3 regions of the Streptomyces sp. ICN903 genome follow, and region 3 is predicted to be linked to each of the others. Evidence: riboswitches for the same ligand, from Rfam matches in the RefSeq annotation. Region 3 holds a riboswitch; each other region holds the start of a gene.
What was found. A riboswitch is a leader RNA that binds a small molecule or an ion and turns the genes downstream of it on or off. The one in region 3 is predicted to bind cobalamin.
Positions count from the first base shown of each region.

Region 1: linked by a shared signal. The riboswitch ahead of L7D48_RS02805 (ribonucleoside-diphosphate reductase subunit alpha) and the one ahead of L7D48_RS01285 (ABC transporter substrate-binding protein) in region 3 are both predicted to bind cobalamin.
Region 2: linked by a shared signal. The riboswitch ahead of L7D48_RS02600 (energy-coupling factor ABC transporter permease) and the one ahead of L7D48_RS01285 (ABC transporter substrate-binding protein) in region 3 are both predicted to bind cobalamin.

Region 1 is NZ_JAKMAY010000013.1:27,731-33,632, reverse strand. Features, by position in the region: gene L7D48_RS02820 (GntR family transcriptional regulator) at 99-887, shown strand; gene L7D48_RS02815 (DUF3311 domain-containing protein) at 958-1,251, shown strand; gene L7D48_RS02810 (GNAT family N-acetyltransferase) at 1,360-1,902, shown strand; cobalamin riboswitch at 1,977-2,140, shown strand; gene L7D48_RS02805 (ribonucleoside-diphosphate reductase subunit alpha) at 2,262-4,724, shown strand; gene L7D48_RS02800 (ribonucleotide-diphosphate reductase subunit beta) at 4,715-5,770, shown strand; gene L7D48_RS02795 (D-Ala-D-Ala carboxypeptidase family metallohydrolase) at 5,874-5,902, opposite strand, start outside.
Region 2 is NZ_JAKMAY010000012.1:16,766-22,667, reverse strand. Features, by position in the region: gene nshR (NshR/TsnR family 23S rRNA methyltransferase) at 86-895, opposite strand; gene L7D48_RS02615 (energy-coupling factor ABC transporter ATP-binding protein) at 1,244-2,116, opposite strand; gene cbiQ (cobalt ECF transporter T component CbiQ) at 2,113-2,862, opposite strand; gene L7D48_RS02605 (energy-coupling factor ABC transporter substrate-binding protein) at 2,867-3,274, opposite strand; gene L7D48_RS02600 (energy-coupling factor ABC transporter permease) at 3,274-3,984, opposite strand; cobalamin riboswitch at 4,014-4,199, opposite strand; gene L7D48_RS02595 (fused MFS/spermidine synthase) at 4,513-5,902, shown strand, end outside.
Region 3 is NZ_JAKMAY010000005.1:42,055-47,956, forward strand. Features, by position in the region: gene L7D48_RS01270 (tellurite resistance TerB family protein) at 659-1,114, shown strand; gene L7D48_RS01275 (TerD family protein) at 1,264-1,839, shown strand; gene L7D48_RS01280 (twin-arginine translocase TatA/TatE family subunit) at 1,910-2,158, shown strand; cobalamin riboswitch at 2,265-2,448, shown strand; gene L7D48_RS01285 (ABC transporter substrate-binding protein) at 2,478-3,515, shown strand; gene L7D48_RS01290 (iron ABC transporter permease) at 3,512-4,627, shown strand; gene L7D48_RS01295 (ABC transporter ATP-binding protein) at 4,624-5,448, shown strand; gene L7D48_RS01300 (ferric reductase-like transmembrane domain-containing protein) at 5,484-5,902, opposite strand, start outside.

The DNA of each region.
Region 1 (5,902 bases), on a different contig from region 3:
CCCGGGGACGGCGGCCGTGCCACGATGTGATCCGCTACGTACGGAGGAAGCCGGTGACGGCACTGGAGAAGTCACGACACGAGTCGGGAAGGCGCGCGATGGAGAGCGACGGGGCCACGAACACCGCTGCCGGCGCCCGCCCCGCCGGAGGCGGCGCCGCCGGACGCACCGCGCGCGTGCCCAAGTACTACCGGCTCAAGCGCCACCTGCTGGAGATGACCGAGACGATGCCCCCGGGCACCCCGGTCCCTCCGGAGCGCACGCTCGCCGGCGAGTTCGACACCTCCCGCACCACCGTGCGCCAGGCGCTCCAGGAACTGGTCGTCGAGGGACGGCTGGAGCGCATCCAGGGCAAGGGCACCTTCGTGGCCAAACCCAAGGTCGCCCAGGCGCTCCAGCTCACCTCCTACACCGAGGACATGCGCGCCCAGGGGCTGGAGCCCACCTCCCAGCTGCTGGACATCGGCTACGTCACCGCCGACGACCGGCTCGCCGGACTGCTGGACATCCCCTCCGGGGGCCGCGTCCTGCGCATCGAGCGGCTGCGGCTGGCCAGCGGTGAGCCGATGGCCATCGAGACCACGCACCTGTCGCAGAAGCGCTTCCCGGCCCTGCGCCGCAGCCTGGTGAAGTACTCCTCCCTCTACACGGCCCTGGCCGAGGTGTACGACGTGCACCTCGCCGAGGCGGAGGAGACCATCGAGACCTCCCTGGCCACCCCGCGCGAGGCGGGCCTGCTGGGCACGGACGTCGGCCTGCCGATGCTGATGCTCTCCCGGCACTCGCGCGACACCGAGGGCGAGCCGGTGGAGTGGGTGCGCTCGGTCTACCGCGGCGACCGCTACAAGTTCGTCGCCCGCCTCCAGCGCCCCGGCCGGGGGCGGTGAGCGGGAGGCCGGCCACCGGCCCGGACCGTCCGCCGCGGCCACGGTGATCCGGAAGGACGGAGCCGCGGCCATGCCCGTACCGCCGAAGAACCCCGGCCCCCTCCCGGCCGTCACACCGGCGCGGGTGGCGATCGGCGCCTGCCTGCTCGCGCCTTTCGTCGCGATGCTGTGGGTCGGCTCGTACGCCAGGAGCGAGCCGGCCCTGGCCGGGATCCCCTTCTTCTACTGGTACCAGCTGCTCTGGGTGCCTCTCTCCGCCGCGCTGATGGCCGTCGCGTACCTGCTGGTGCGGCGCGACCGGGCGGCGCGGCGGGCCGCGGAACGCGGGGGGCCGGGAGAGAGCGCGGTGGACGGAGAACGGTGAGGCGCGCGGGGCGGCGCCGGGGGCGCGCCACCCCTGTCTCCGCGCCCCGCGCGCCACCGGCGGAAAGCCGTTGCGCCACCACGGCCGGGACGCCGCATGATGACCGTCATGGACATCACCATCAGGGCCGCGCGCCCGCACGAGTTCGAGGCCGTCGGGGAGTTGACGGCCGAGGTGTACCTCGGGGACGGCCTGCTGGACTTCGGCGCCCAGGACCCGTACCTCGCCGTGCTGCGAGACGCCCGGCGCCGGGCCGAGCACGCCGAACTGCTGGTGGCCGCGGGCCCCGCGGAGGACGGCACCGGTGGCGGCACGGGCGGCGGCAGCGGCACCGGCGAGGTTCTGGGCACCGTCACCTTCGCGGTGCACGGCGGCGAGTACGCGGAGATCGCACGCCCCGGCGAGGGGGAGTTCCGGATGCTGGCGGTACGCCCCTCGGCGCGCGGCCGGGGTGTGGGCGAGACCCTGGTGCGCGAGTGCGTGGACCGGGCCCGCGCCCTGGGACTGGAGCGGCTGGTGCTCTCCAGCCATCCCATGATGCACACCGCCCACCGCCTCTACGGGCGACTGGGGTTCGTCCGCACCCCCGACCGCGACTGGCGTCCCGTCGAGGACGTCCCCCTGCTGACCTTCGCCCTGGACCTGACGTGAGCACAGGGCACCGGGCCGTGGTTCCACACCCCACCCGAGGAACCCTCCGACACAACATCTAGGGGTGCTTTTCCAGATCACCACTAGATGTATGCTCATCCCGCTGTCGCCGCAGGGGAATCCGGTGTGAGGCCGGAGCTGTCCCGCAACGGTGTGCGGCGGGCTGCCCCCGTGTCGTTCGCACGGTCAGGGCCGTCCGCCGCGAGTCCGAGGACCTGCCGACGGTGTTCATTCACACGTCCGGGCCTCGTGGGTTGGGCCGGCGGACGCGAGCGGTGCGCCCTCTTCCGGCCGGGTGTGCCCGTACGCGCCTGCTCCTCCTCCCTCCGGGGCCTTCGGCCCACGAGGGAGAGCACCGAGTGACCATCTCATCAGCGGAGCCCGCCACGGCCGGTGCACCGGCCTGTGCACCGGCCCGCGCACCACAGGACGACCGCCCGGGCGCGGCGCTGCTGCGCACCCTGGCGGAACTCGCCGCCGACCTGCCCGCCACCGACCCCGAGCGGGTCGCCGCCGCCGCGCTGCGCGGGCGCCACCCCGGTGCTGACGAGGCCCGGTTGCGCTCCCTGGCGACCGAGGCCGCGGCCGGCCTCATCGCCGAGGAGCCCGAGTACTCGCGGCTCGCGGCGCGGCTGCTCGCTCCGGCGATCCGTCAGGAGGCCGCCGGGCAGGGCGCGGTGTCCTTCTCCACGTCGGTGGCGGTCGGCCACCGGCAGGGGCTGATCGCCGACCGCACGGCCGGCTTCGTCGCCGGGCACGCGCGGCGGCTCGACGCGCTGGCCGAGGAAGCCCTCGCCGGCGGCGCCGACGACCGCTTCGGCTACTTCGGGCTGCGCACGCTCCACTCCCGCTACCTGCTGCGCCACCCGGTGGCCCGCGCCGTGATCGAGACCCCGCAGTACTTCCTGCTGCGCGTGGCCTGCGGGCTGGCCGCCGACTCCTCCGAGCGGGCCCTGGAGGAGGTCGCCGAGCTGTACCGGCTCACCAGCACGCTGTCCTACCTCCCCTCCTCCCCCACCCTGTTCAACTCCGGCACCCGGCACCCCCAGATGTCCTCCTGCTACCTGCTGGACTCCCCCCGGGACGAGCTGGACTCGCTCTACGAGCGCTACCACCAGGTCGCGCGCCTGTCCAAGCACGCCGGCGGCATCGGGCTGTCCTTCTCGCGGATCCGCTCGCGCGGTTCGCTGATCCGCGGCACCAACGGCCACTCCGGCGGCATCGTGCCGTTCCTGCGGACCCTGGACGCCTCGGTCGCGGCCGTCAACCAGGGCGGCCGGCGCAAGGGCGCGGCCTGCGTCTACCTGGAGACCTGGCACGCCGACATCGAGGAGTTCCTCGAACTGCGCGACAACACCGGCGAGGAGGCCCGCCGCACCCACAACCTCAACATCGCCAACTGGATCCCGGACGAGTTCATGCGCCGGGTCGAGGCGGACACCGACTGGTCGCTGTTCTCCCCGTCCGACGTCCCCGAACTGGCGGACCTGTGGGGTGAGGAGTTCGACGCCGCCTACCGCCGGGCGGAGGCGGCCGGGCTGGCGGTGCGGACGGTTGCGGCGCGCGCCCTCTACGCCCGGATGATGCGCACCCTCGCCCAGACCGGCAACGGCTGGATGACCTTCAAGGACACCGCCAACCGCACGGCGAACCAGACCGCCGAGCCGGGCAGCGTCGTCCACTCCTCCAACCTCTGCACCGAGATCCTGGAGGTCACCGACGACGGCGAGACGGCCGTGTGCAACCTGGGCTCGGTCAACCTCGCCGCCCATCTGCGCGCCGGCGCCGACGGGGATCCGCGCCCCGGCGAGGAGCTGGACTGGGAGCGGCTGGACGCCACCGTCCGTACCGCCGTGGCCTTCCTCGACCGGGTCGTGGACGTCAACTACTACCCCACCGGGCAGGCCTCGGCCTCCAACTCCCGCTGGCGTCCGGTGGGTCTGGGGCTGATGGGTCTGCAGGACGTCTTCTTCCGGCTGCGCCTGCCCTTCGACTCCCCCGGCGCCCGGCGGCTGTCCACACGGATCTCCGAGCGGATCATGCTCGCCGCCTACGAGGCGTCCGCGGGCCTCGCCGAGCGCCACGGCCCGCACCCGGCCTGGCCTGCGACCCGCGCCGCCCGCGGCGTGCTCCACGTCGACCACTACCCGCAGGCGGAGATCACCTGGCCCGGGCACTGGGCCGCGCTGCGGGAGCGGATCGCCGCCACGGGCCTGCGCAACTCGCTGCTGCTGGCGATCGCGCCGACCGCGACGATCGCCTCGATCGCGGGCGTCTACGAGTGCGTGGAGCCGCAGGTCTCCAACCTCTTCAAGCGCGAGACGCTCAGCGGCGAGTTCCTCCAGGTGAACTCCTACCTGGTGGCGGACCTCAAGCGGCTGGGCCTGTGGGACGAGCGCACCCGCGAGGCGCTGCGCGAGTCGAACGGCTCGGTGGCCGAGCTGCCCTGGATCCCGGAGGAGGTCCGCGCGCTGTACCGCACGGCCTGGGAGATCCCGCAGCGCGCCCTGATCGACATGGCCGCGGACCGCACCCCGTTCCTGGACCAGAGCCAGTCGCTCAACCTGTTCATGGCGTCGCCGACCATCGGCCGGCTCAGCTCGATGTACGCCTACGCCTGGAGGCGCGGTCTGAAGACCACGTACTACCTGCGCTCGCGCCCCGCGACCCGTATCGCACGGGCCGCGGGCGGCACGTCCGCGGCCGTTTCCGCCCCCGGCTCCCCCACGTCCGTACCCGTCTCCGCGGCGCGGAGGGATCCGGCCGCGGATGCCGCCGCCTGCTCCCTGGAGAACCCCGAGTCCTGCGAGGCATGCCAGTGACCGCCACCGCTCCCGAAACCCCTGCTTCCCGGAACCTGCTGGACCCGGGCTTCGAGCTCACCCTGCGGCCGATGCGCTACCCGGCCTTCTACGAGCGCTACCGCGACGCGATCAGGAACACCTGGACGGTGGAGGAGGTGGACCTCCACTCCGACGTGGCCGATCTGGCGAAGCTCTCCCCCGGAGAGCGGCACCTGATCGGGCGGCTGGTCGCCTTCTTCGCCACCGGCGACTCGATCGTGGCCAACAACCTGGTGCTGACGCTGTACAAGCACATCAACTCGCCCGAGGCACGGCTGTACCTGTCGCGGCAGCTGTTCGAGGAGGCCGTGCACGTCCAGTTCTACCTGACCCTGCTGGACACCTACCTGCCCGAACCGGACGAGCGCGCCGCCGCCTTCGCCGCGGTGGAGAACATCGAATCCATCCGGGAGAAGGCGCGGTTCTGCTTCAAGTGGATGGCCGCCTTCGAAGGGGGTGAGGGGGTGGAGTCGATCGAGCGCCTGGAGAGCCGGTCCGACCGCCGCCGCTTCCTGCTGAACCTGATCTGCTTCGCGGCGTGCATCGAGGGCCTGTTCTTCTACGGCGCCTTCGCCTACGTCTACTGGTTCCGCTCCCGCGGCCTGCTGCACGGGCTGGCCACCGGCACCAACTGGGTCTTCCGCGACGAGTCGATGCACATGTCGTTCGCCTTCGACGTGGTGGACACCGTCCGGGAGGAGGAACCCGAGCTTTTCGACGACGAGTTGCGGCGGCAGGTCGAGGAGATGCTGGAGGAGGCCGTCGAGGCCGAGCTGCGGTTCGCCCGGGACCTGTGCGGCGAGGGCCTGCCGGGGATGAACACCGAGTCGATGCGCGAGTACCTGCGGTGCGTGGCGGACCAGCGGCTGGTCCGGCTGGGCTTTCCCGCCCGCTACGGCGCGTCGAACCCGTTCTCCTTCATGGAGCTGCAGAACGTCCAGGAGCTGACCAACTTCTTCGAGCGCCGCGCCTCGGCCTACCAGGTCGCGGTCGAGGGGTCGGTCTCCTTCGACGACGACTTCTAGCCCCCTCCGGACGGACGTGTGCCCCCCGGAAAGCCCCGTGCGGGGCTTTCCGGGGGGCCGACGCGGTTTCGGGCGGGTGCCGTTCCGGAAGGGACGGGCGCGGTCAGATGCCGCAGCTGGGCGCCGACCAGA
Region 2 (5,902 bases), on a different contig from region 3:
ATCCGTCGGCCCCGTCCCGTCAGTGGTCACCACTGACGGGACGGGGCCGGGAACCGGGTGTTCGGGGAGCGGAGGCGCTTGTCGGCTATCGGCCGGCCGCGAGATTCCGGTGAATCCTCTCGTGCAGCGCGATACCGAGGGAGACGGACACGTTGAGGGACTCGGTCGTGCCGGCCATGGGAATCGAGACCGAGGCGGAGGAAGCTTTCTCGAAAAGCTCGGAAGGACCGCCTTTCTCGCTGCCGAACAGCAGGGCCAGCCGGTCGGGGATATCTCCGAGTTCCTTGACGGAGAGATCGCCTCCCGCGCTGAGCGTCATCATCCGCATTCCGCTGTCCTGGATGAAGGCGATGGCCTCCTCGCGGCCGGAGAGGACGACGGGGAGAGAGAAGACGTAGCCCCGGCTGGCCCTCTGCAGACGCCGGTCCGCGATGCTCGTGATGTCGCTGTCCACCAGGATGATCCCTGACGCCCCGAGCGCCAGCGACGTACGCACTATCGCGCCGATGTTCCCGACGATCTTCACTCCGTCGAGAACGACGACATCACCGTTCCGGCTCTCGATGTCGCTGAACCGCGCGGGTCGGGGAACGCGGGCGATGCCGAACGCCTTGGCCTTCCTCTCCCCCTTGAACAGCCTGTTGACGATCGACGATTCGATGAGGCGGACCGGTACGTCCTGCCGCCCGCACAGCTCCAGCAACTCGGGCGGGAAAGGCGTGCCGTCACTGCCGTAGACCTCGATGAACTCCACACCTGCCGTGATGCAGTGCATGAGGGGCTCGGTGTCCTCGATCAGCGTCGTCTTTATGCTGGATCGGGAAGGCTTGGTGACGTCGACGATCCGCTGCACCGCGGGATCGGACGGATTGGTGATGGTGTCCAACTCAGTCATGGTCGTCCTGCCGGCTGCTGTGTTCGATGGCGCGGTTCTCTGGGTGTGAAGCCCTGCGTGACGACGGCCCGCGAATTACTGCGTCGACCGGGCATTGCATACGCAAGGGGAATTCGCTGCTGTCCGGAGAATTCCCCACTTTCCCGCCCGAGGCCCGCGCGGCCTGTTTCCCGCGCGTTGAGTATTCGCCCGGATCATACATTCCGCGTGCCGCGCCGAGCCAGTACGGTTCACGGTAGCAAGGTCCTGTCCGCCCCGCGAGCGGCCGAGGCCGCCGCGGGCGCCGCCGGATTCCCGGTGTGCGGCGGGCCGTTCCCCCCGCCGCTCGCGCGCCCGTGCCCGCGCTCGTCAGGCACCGGCCGTCGGGGCAGGGCCGGGGCCGTCGGCGTGAGCGTGCGCGAGCGCCGCCAGCTCCTCCGGGGTGCGGGGGCCCGCGGTGGCGCCGGAGACCAGGCCCCGCGCCCGCAGCAGCCGTTCCACCGCTATGCCCCAGGGCAGCCGCAACCCCGCCCGGTGCAGGAGGTCGGTGCGGGCCAGCATCGCGGAGGCCGGCCCGGTACGGACCCCGTCCGGGGTGAGCAGCGCCGCGTCGTCGGCCCAGAGCAGGGCGAGGTCGACGTCGTGCGTGGCCATCACCACCGTCGTCCCGCCCTCGCACAGCCCGCCCAGGGTGGCGAGCAGCCGCTCCCGGCCGTCCGGGTCGAGTCCCGCGGTCGGCTCGTCGAGGACCAGGACCTCCGGCCGCATCGCGACCGCCCCCGCGATCGCGGTCCGCTTGCGCTGGCCGTAGGAGAGCAGATGGGTGGGACGGTCGGCCAGGTGGCCGATGTCCAGGGCGGTCAGTGCCTCGTCGACCCGCGCCCGCACCTCGGCGTCCGGCAGCCCCAGGTTCAGCGGCCCGAAGGAGACGTCCTGGGCGACGGAGGCGGCGAAGAGCTGGTCGTCCGGGTCCTGCACGACGAGCTGGACGGTGGTGCGCAGCCGGGTCAGCCCCTTGCGGTCGTAGGCGACGGGCCGCCCCCGGAGGGTCAACTCGCCGGCGTCCGGACGCAGTCCGCCGCTCAGCAGCCGCATCAGCGTGGTCTTGCCGCTGCCGTTGCGGCCCAGCAGGGCGAGCGTGCGCCCTTCGCGCACCTCGAAGTCGAGGCCGCTGAGCACCGGCGGCCCGTCCTCGTAGGAGAAGGAGGCCTTCCGCAGGGCCACGAGTGCCGGCTCGCTCACGTCAGCGGTCCTTCCAGGACGAGGGTGAGGGCGGTCACGGCGCCCAGGAGCGCGACGCTGCCGGAGGCGAAGCGCGCGGAGACGCCCGTCTCGGGCACCAGCACCCGCAGGGTGCCGTCGTAGCCCCGCCCGGCGAGCCCGTCCTGCAGCCGGGCGGCCCGGCCGAAGGCGCGGACGAACGCGGTGGCGCCGAGAGAGGCGAGGGAGCGCCAGGCCGCGGCCCGGGTGGTGTGCCCGAGCCGGGCGGCCTGCGCCTCGCGGACGCGGCGCACCGAATCCAGCAGCAGGAAGCTCATCCGGTACGTCACCAGGGCGACGTCCACGACCGGCGCGGGTACGCCGGCCCTCACCAGGCGGGGCAGCAGGTCGGACATCGGGGTGGTGAAGGCGAACAGCAGCACGCCCAGCGAGGCCGCCGAGGTGCGCAGCAGCAGCTCCCCGGCGCGGGCCGGGCCGTCGTCGGCGAGGGACAGCAGCCCTTCCGGACCGCCGACCTGGACGAGCAGCGTGGCCGCGCCGGTCACGCAGAAACCCAGGGGCACCCGGCAGGCGCGCCACAGTCTGCGGCCGGGCACGCCCGCCGGGCCCAGCAGCACGGCGAGCGCGGTGAGGAGCACCAGGGCCGCGCCCGGCCATGGCGGCAGGCAGAGCGCCAGCGCGGTGAGGCCGAAGCCGAGCACGGCCTTGTCCACGGGGTGGCGGCGGCGCCAGCGGTTGCCGTGCGCCGCCGCGTCGATCGGCAGCACGGGCTCAGGCTCCCCGGATCCCGGTCTCCCCGGTGCTCCCCGCGGTGCCCCCGGCTTCCTCCGGCCCCGCTTCCGGTCGCGCCCCCGGCTGTGCCTCCCGCGGCGCCCCGGCCCGCCGCTCGCCTTGGCGGCGCCCGCGGCGCAGGCCGAAGTAGTAGGCGAGAACGCCCGCGCCGAGCGCGGCCTGCAGGGCGAACAGCGCCGACTCGACCTCCCCGGAGGGCGGCTCGTACAGCGGGGAGAACCACGGCTCGTAGTCCGGCTCGATCTCGGTGATCGCCGTCTCCGCCTCGGCGTCGGCGCCGGCGAACGGCTCCTCCTTGTGGTCGCCGAGGCCGAGGGCCAGGGGCAGGACCGCGAGGGCGGCCACGGCGAGCAGCAGCAGGGCGTTGATCTTCGTGTTCCTGCTCATCACGCCACCGCCTCGCTGCCGGCCGCCTTCCGCTCTCCGGCCCGCCCGCCGGACACCAGCACGCCCAGCCGGGTCAGCTCGCCCCGGCTGGACCGCACCAGCAGCCGCATCACGAACACCGTCAGAAGCCCCTCGCTCACCGCGAGGGGGATCTGCGTGAGGGCGAAGATGGTGCCGAACTTGCCGAGCGCGCCCCAGAATCCGCTGACCGGGTCGGGGAACGCCAGAGCCAGCTGCGCGCTGGTGACGCAGTAGGTGGACAGGTCGGCGGCGAAGGCGCCGAAGAAGACGGCCGCCATCAGCGGCGCGCCGGACCGCCGCAGCAGCCGGTAGAGGGCGTATCCGGCCCAGGGGCCGGCGATCGCCATCGAGAAGGCGTTGGCGCCCAGCGTGGTCAGGCCGCCGTGCGCGAGCAGCAGCGCCTGGAACAGGAGTGTGATCGTGCCCAGTACCGCCATCACCGGCGGCCGGAACAGGACGGCCCCCAGTCCCGTACCGGTGGGGTGCGAGCAACTCCCGGTCACCGAGGGCAGCTTCAGGGCCGACAGGACGAACGTGAAGGCCCCGGATGCGCCCAGGAGCAGAGTGCTCCCGGGATGCTCCCTGACCTCACGGGTGAGACGGCGGACTCCGTGGACGATGAACGGAGCGGACGCGGCGCACCAGGCGGCCGCGTGCGCGGGGGGCAGGAAGCCCTCGGCTATGTGCATGACCGGACAGACCCTCTCCAGCACCTCGTGGATGGTTGACGCGCCTTGGCCGGTCTCCTGGCTGACGGGTACCACCGCCCGGGCTCCGCCTTCCCGGGCCCCGAAGGACCCAGTGGCCGCCCGCGAGGGCTGGAGCCGGACTTCCCGATCACAGTGGCGAGGGCCGCACCGGTATCGCACCGGATTTCCCGTTCACCAAGGCGTGGCGACAGTAGTGCGCGCGCGGAAGCGTTGGCAAGCAGGCCCTTTTTCGCGTACGGGTCCGGGTCCGGGAGGACAGGTCCGGCGCCGGTACGGAGCGCGTTGTGCGGGTGGGCGCCGTGGACCGGGCCGGCGCGCGGCGTGACGGCGGCGGGCCTGGGCCGTTGGGCAGGGAGGCAGGCCCATGACGCGGTACGGAGGGGGAGGCGGTGGCCACGACGGCTCCGCCCAGTGACTCGCGCGCCGTCGGCGGACCCCGGATACCCGGGCAACAAGGGCTTCGGGCATGGCCGTTCGGCCGGCGCGGCGCGTGCGAGGATGTCCCATGTGACCGAATCGTCTTCCCCGCCCGTCACGGAGAGCGCGCCCCGCGGCCGCGGCATGGGCTCCCGCGCCGCCGCCGTGCTCGTGTTCGGCTCCTCGGCCGCGGTCCTGGTCGTCGAGATCGTCGCCCTGCGGCTGCTGGCCCCCTACCTCGGCCTCACCCTCGAGACCAGCACCATGGTGATCGGCATAGCCCTCACCGCGATCGCGCTGGGCTCCTGGCTGGGCGGGCGTATCGCCGACCGGGCCGACCCGCGCCGGCTCCTGGGCCCCTCGCTCGGGGTGTCGGGAGCGGTGGTGGCGCTCACCCCCGCCGTGCTGCGCACCACAGCGGAGTGGGCGCCTCCTGCGCTGCTGTCGATCGCGTCGCTGACCATCCTGGTGCCGGGCGCGCTGCTCTCCGCGGTGACGCCGATCGTGACCAAGCTGCGTCTGACCACTCTCGCCGAGACCGGAACGGTCGTGGGCCGGCTGTCCGGCGTCGGCACCGCCGGCGCCATCTTCGGCACCGTCCTGACCGGTTTCGTCCTCGTGTCACGCCTGCCGGTCAGCGGCATCCTGATCGGTCTCGGCTCGCTGCTGGTGGCCGGCTCGGCGCTGGTCGAGTGGCGGACGCGCGGGTGGAGCGGCGCCCCCGCCCTGGCGCTCGCGGTCGTCGCCGGCGGCCTGGCCGCCACGGTCGCGCCCGGCGGCTGCGACGCGGAGACCAGGTACCACTGCGCACGGGTCGTCGCCGATCCCGACCGGGAAAGCGGCCGCACACTCGTCCTGGACGGCCTGCGGCACTCCTACGTGGACGTCGAGGACCCGACCTACCTGAAGTTCACCTACGTGCGCGCCATCGCGTCGGTGGTCGACGCCGCCTTTCCCGGCCAGGAGCCGCTCGCCGCCCACCACCTGGGCGGCGGCGGGCTCACCTTCCCCCGCTACCTGGCGGCCACGCGGCCCGGAACGCGCAGCGTCGTGTCCGAGATCGACGGCGGGGTCGTGCGCATCGACCACGACCGGCTCGGTCTGGGCTCCGAAACCGGCATCGACGTACGTGTGGAGGACGGAAGGCTCGGCCTGCGGCGGCTGGAGAACGGCAGCCGCGACCTCGTCGTCGGCGACGCCTTCGGGGGCGTCAGCGTGCCATGGCACCTGACCACGGTGGAGGCGATGACCGACGTACGAAGGGTGCTCGACGAGGACGGCCTGTACGTCGCCAACCTCATCGACCACGGTGATCTGGCCTTCGCGCGCGCCGAGGCGGCCACCCTCGGCGAGGTCTTCGAGCACGTCGCCCTCGTCGGCGACCCCGCCGACATCGGCCTGGGCCCGGCCGCCGCCGACGGCGGCAACCTGGTGGTGCTCGCCTCCGGCCGGCCGGTCGACCCGCACGCGGTCCAGGAAG
Region 3 (5,902 bases):
CACCACCCCCCTGGCGGTTGACGGAGCGGGGCCGGCCGGCCTCACCCTGTGAGCGGGGTGGCAAGAGTGACTCCTGGGTTCGGTGTACTGGTTCGGTGGGCTTGGTGCGCAAGACGATACGGCCGCGCTCCGCGGTCGGCGCGCAGGTGACGGCGGGCACGCCCCGCCGTCGGGCCCGGTGGCCCGTCGCGCCGCGCGGTCCGCGTCTTCCGTGCAGGTGACAACTGCCGTCCGGTCCGTCGAGTTCCCGCGGTCCGGCGTGTGTGTCCCCGGACACGGTCCGCCACGGCCGCGGGCCGGTCATGTTCTCCATCTCTCCCAGCCGTTCACCGGGCCGACGGCGAGCAGCACGACCGCCACGACCGGCAGCCGGCTGGCCCAGTGCGGGCACCGGCCGGCCGAGCACCGCGAGTGCGACCGCCACCAGCAGGACCACCGCCCACACCATGCCTTGCCTCCCCGGCGTTCCGCGCCTCGCCCTCCCCGTCCGCCCGGAAGAGGGCGGGCGGGCCGGTCTTCCCGCTCCGTTCGTCCGGGCGGGAACACGGGGAGGACCCAGTAGCGCGACCCGCTCTTTGTTTCTACAGCAACGTAGAAGATAGCCTGACTCCCGGGCCGCGCCTTCGCGGTCCGGACCTCGGCGACGGATGGAGTGGACATGGCCCTGTGGGACCGCATCAAGGAATCCGCCCAGACCATGCAGGCTCAACTGGAAGCGAAGAAGAACGACCTCAAAAGCGGTGCTTTCCGCGACGCGTCCATGGCGATGTGCGCCCTGGTCGCGGCGGCGGACGGCACGATCGACCCGGCCGAGCGCCGGCGCGTCGCCCATCTGATCACCGGCAACGAGGTGCTGAAGAACTTCCCCGCCGACGATCTGCACCGCCGCTTCGAGGCATACCTGGACACACTGACCGCCGATTTCGAACTGGGCAAGGTGAGCGTGATGCAGGAGGTCGCCAAGGCGAGGAAGAAGCCCGCCGAGGCCCGCGCGGTGGTTCAGATCGGCATCGTCATCGGGGGTGCCGACGGCGACTTCGACGCGACCGAGCGGGCCCTGGTCCGCGAGGCCTGCTACGCGCTCGACCTGCCGCCCCACGAGTTCGACCTGTAACCCTCACCCGCCTCCCGGCCGCGCCGGCCGTACGTCGCGGGCGGGCGGTGGCCGGAACGGCACCCGCACATCTTCTACATTGATGTAGATTCACACTGGCGGCCGCCGGCGCAGAGGCCGGCGCGGCAGAACGGCAACAGGAGGAAAGCGTGGGAGTTTCCCTCTCCAAGGGCGGCAACGTCTCGCTCAGCAAGGAGGCGCCGGGCCTGAGTGCGGTCCTCGTCGGCCTGGGCTGGGACGTACGCACCACCACCGGCACCGACTACGACCTGGACGCCAGCGCCCTGCTGTGCGACTCCTCGGGGAAGGTCGCCTCCGACCGGCACTTCGTCTTCTACAACAACCTCACCAGTCCCGACGGCTCGGTCGAGCACACCGGCGACAACCTCACCGGTGAGGGCGAGGGCGACGACGAGGTCGTCAAGGTGGACCTCGCCGCCGTGCCCGCCGATGTCCACCGGATCGTCTTCCCGGTGTCCATCCACGACGCCGAGGCGCGCGGGCAGAGCTTCGGCCAGGTCCGAAACGCCTACATCCGCGTGGTGAACCAGGCCGGCGGCGCCGAGATCGCCCGCTACGACCTGAGCGAGGACGCCGCCACCGAGACCGCCATGGTCTTCGGCGAGCTCTACCGCCACGGCGCGGAGTGGAAGTTCCGCGCGGTCGGCCAGGGCTACGCCTCCGGCCTGGCCGGCATCGCCAAGGACTTCGGAGTGAACGTCTGACTCCGCGCGGGCCGCGCAGCGGTACCGCGAGTGGCTTCCGTACCGCACAGACCTCCGGAAAGGACCCATGGTGCTCGGGATCAGCGAGACAGCCATCCTCATCATCGTCGTCATCGTCGTCCTCGGCGCCAAGAAGCTCCCCGAACTCGCCCGCTCCGCGGGGAAGTCCGCCCGCATCCTCAAGGGCGAGGTCAGGGCGATGAAGTCCGACTCCTCTCCTGGCCGGAGCGCACCGGTGCCCCATGTCGTCAAGCACACGGAAAGCGGGCCGTCCTCCGCCGGAGCGGGCAACGCCGCCGACGGCGGAACTCAGCGCTGACACCGGCATCGCCGGCCGGGCCGCCTGCCTCGCGGGCGGCCCGGTGGGGACGAGACGGCACAGGGATGCGGGCCCCGGCCCACGCGCCCTTTCACCTCTGAATCCGCAGGACGTAATATCACCTGGTCATCACCGCGACGGGAGACAGGAAGCCGGTGCGAATCCGGCACGGTCCCGCCACTGTGACCGGGGAGTGCACCCCTTCGATACGCCACTGCGCGCCGCGCGGGAAGGCAGGGGGAAGCGTCGATCCGGGAGTCAGGACACTGGCCTGTCGCGGGCCCGTTCCGAGGAGCGCGGACTCCCCAGGAGGCTTCACATGTCCACCACCCCTGCGCGTGCCCATCTCCCCTCCCCTCCCCTCCGGCGCCGCGTCCTTCGGGCCGCGGCCGCGGCCCTGTCGGCGGCCCTGCTGGCCGCGGGCTGCGGCTCCCCCGGCGACGCCTCCCGGAACCCGAAGGCCGCGTCGGAGCCGGCCGAGGGCTTCCCCGTCACCGTCGACAACTGCGGTGTGACGACGACGTACGACAGGCCGCCGTCGCGGGTGGTCACCATCCACCAGCACCCTGCGGAGCTGATGCTCGCACTCGGCCTGAAGGACCGCATGGTGGGCACCGCCTTCCCCGACTCCGCTCCCCTGCCCGAGCTGAGGGAGGACTACGAGTCCGTCCCCCAACTGGCGAAGAGGGAGCCCTCCTTCGAGACGGTCCTCGACGCCGAGCCGGACTTCGTCTACGGCGGCTACCGCAGCGCCTTCGACGAGCACGAGGGCCGCTCCCGGAAGGCGTTCGCCGACGCCGGCATCGACACCCACCTCAACCGCGAGTACTGCGGAAAGAAGCGGGTGACGATGGAGGACACCTACGAGGAGATCCGCACCATCGGCGAGGTCTTCGGCGTCTCCGACCGGGCGGACAAGCTGGTCGCCGACCTGAGGGAGCGGGTCGACGAGGCCGCCGCGGCCGTCGAGGACGAACCCGAGGTGCCCGTCTTCGTGTACGACAGCGGCGACAAGGCGGCCTTCACGGCGGGCGGCAGGAGCCTGGGCACCGAGCTGATCCGGCTGGCCGGGGGCGAGAACGTCTTCGCCGACCTCGACGACGTCTTCGGCGACGTCTCCTGGGAACAGGTCGTCGAGCGCAAGCCCGAGGTCATCGCGATCTACGACTACGCCGGCGCCGGCAGCGTCGAGCGGAAGAAGGAGTTCCTGCTCTCCCGGCCCGCCCTCGCCGATGTGCCCGCCGTCAAAAACGAGCGGTTCGTCGTGCTGCCGCTGACCGCGACCCTGGTCGGCATCCGCTCGGCCCACGCCGTGGAGGACCTGGCCCGCGGACTGCACCCCGAGAACTTCCGGTGACGGCCCCGGCCGCGAGTGCGCCCGCCGATGCGGCCGTGCGGCGCCCCTCGCGCGACGGAAGGCGGGCGGGCCGGGGATCCCTCGCCACCGCCCTGCTCGTCCTCGCCGCCCTGCTGGTGGTATCGGCCACGGCCGGTCTGGCCATCGGCTCGGTGCGGGTGCCGCCCGGCCAGGTGTGGGGCATCGTGGCGCACGCGCTGGGCGCCGACTGGGCGGTCCCCGACTGGTCCCGGGCACGGGAGACCATCGTGCTGGACGTGAGGGCGCCGCGCGTGCTGCTCGGCGCGGTGACCGGCGCCGGACTCGCGGTGGTGGGCACCGCCCTGCAGGCCCTGGTCCGCAACCCGCTCGCCGAGCCCTATCTGCTGGGGGTGTCCTCCGGCGCGTCCCTCGGCGCCGTCGCCGTGATCGTGTTCGGGGTGACCTGGCTGGGACCGGTGTCGCTGTCGGCCGCCGCCTTCGCGGGTGCGCTCGGCGCGCTGCTGCTGGTGTACGTCACCGCTCGTACCGGCGGCCGGATCACCTCGGTCCGGCTCGTCCTGTCCGGCGTGGCGATCGCGTCGGTCCTCACCGCGGTGCTGAACCTCCTGCTGCTCACCACCGACCGGGGCAACGAGGCCCGCGCGGTCCTGGCCTGGACCCTCGGCGGCCTCGGCGGCGTCGGCTGGGACACTCTGTGGCTGCCCGGCGCGGCCCTGCTCCTGGGCACCGCCGTCCTCGTCGTGCAGGCACGCAACCTGAACCTGCTGCTGGCCGGCGAGGAGGCGGCCACCACGATGGGGCTGGACGTGGCCCGGTTCCGCGCCCGGCTGTTCGTACTGCTCTCCCTGGTGACCGGCGTGCTGGTCGCGGCGGCCGGGCCGATCGGCTTCGTCGGCCTGATGATGCCGCACATCGTGCGCCTGTTCGTCGGCGGCGACCACCGCCGGGTGCTGCCGACGGCGGCCCTCGGCGGTGCGGTCTTCCTCATCTGGGCCGACATCGCCGCGCGGACGGTCGCCGCGCCGATGGAGATCCCGGTCGGCGTGCTCACGGCCCTGTGCGGTGGGCCTTTCTTCCTGTGGCTGATGCGCCGGGACGCCCGGCGGGGCACCGACCGGGGAGTGGCATGACCGCGACCGACCTCCACATCGACGGCGTCACGCTCACCGCGGGAGCCCGGCACCTGGTACGGGACGTCTCCCTGAGCGCCCGTCCGGGCGAGACCATCGGGCTCGTGGGGCCCAACGGCAGCGGCAAGTCCAGCCTCCTGCGCGCCGTCTACCGCGTCCTGCGCCCCGACTCCGGCCGGGTCCGCGTCGACGGCGGCGACGCCTGGTCGCTGCCGGTGCGGCGACTGGCCCGTACCGTGGCCGCGGTGGTGCAGGAGTCGGCGGCCGACTTCGACCTCGCCGTCCGCGAGGTCGTCGCCATGGGCCGCACTCCGCACAAGCGGCTGCTCGACGGCGACAGCCCCGAGGACGCCTGTCTGATCGAGTCGGCGCTCACCGCGGTGGGCGCCGGCGATCTGGCCGACCGCTCCTTCGCCCATCTCTCCGGGGGCGAACGCCGGCGGGTGCTCATCGCCCGTGCCCTGGCCCAGCAGCCCTCCCTGCTCGTCCTGGACGAGCCGACCAACCACCTGGACATCCGTCACCAGCTCGAGGTCCTGGGCCTGCTGCGCCGCCTTCCGGCGACCGTGCTGGTCGCCCTCCACGACCTCAATCTGGCCGCGTACTACTGCGATCGCCTCTACGTCCTCAAGGACGGCGAGGTCACCGCCTCGGGTCCGCCCGCCGACGTTCTCACGCCCCGGCTGCTGGCCGAGGTGTACGGGGTGGCGGGCGAGGTGGTCCTCCATCCCCGCACCGGCAGGCCCCACATCACCTTCCTGCCCGGGGAGACCGCACCGGGCGCGGAGGAGGGCTCGGGAGCCCGGCCCGGCGGCGGCTGACACGGCTCCCGAGCCGCCCCCTCACACCGCATCCCTCACGGCGCGTCCTCCCCGCCGCGTGCCGCCGCTGCGCCGGCGCGCGGCGCGGGGCGCAGGCGGTGGACGACGACCGCGATGACGGCGAGCAGCGCGGCCAGCCCCACCCACACCTGTGTCTGGGTGACGTTCAGACCGGCGCCGGCGACGCCCGGGGTGCGGCCCCCGTCCCGGCCGGTCGCGGCCACCACCAGCAGGGCCACCACGGTGGCCGCGGCCGCGGCCCGCCCCGCCAGGCGGGCCGCCAGGGGCAGCGCGCCCGGCCGCCTGGCGGCGTCGCGCAGGTGCAGGCGCTCACCGCGCCGCGCGGGGGCCAGCAGCCGGATCAGGAGCAGGGCGGCGACGGGCAGTTGGAGGAGCCACACGGTGGTGCGGAAGGCCCCGTCGTACCAGAGGTTGGTGCCGTACAGCAGGGTGT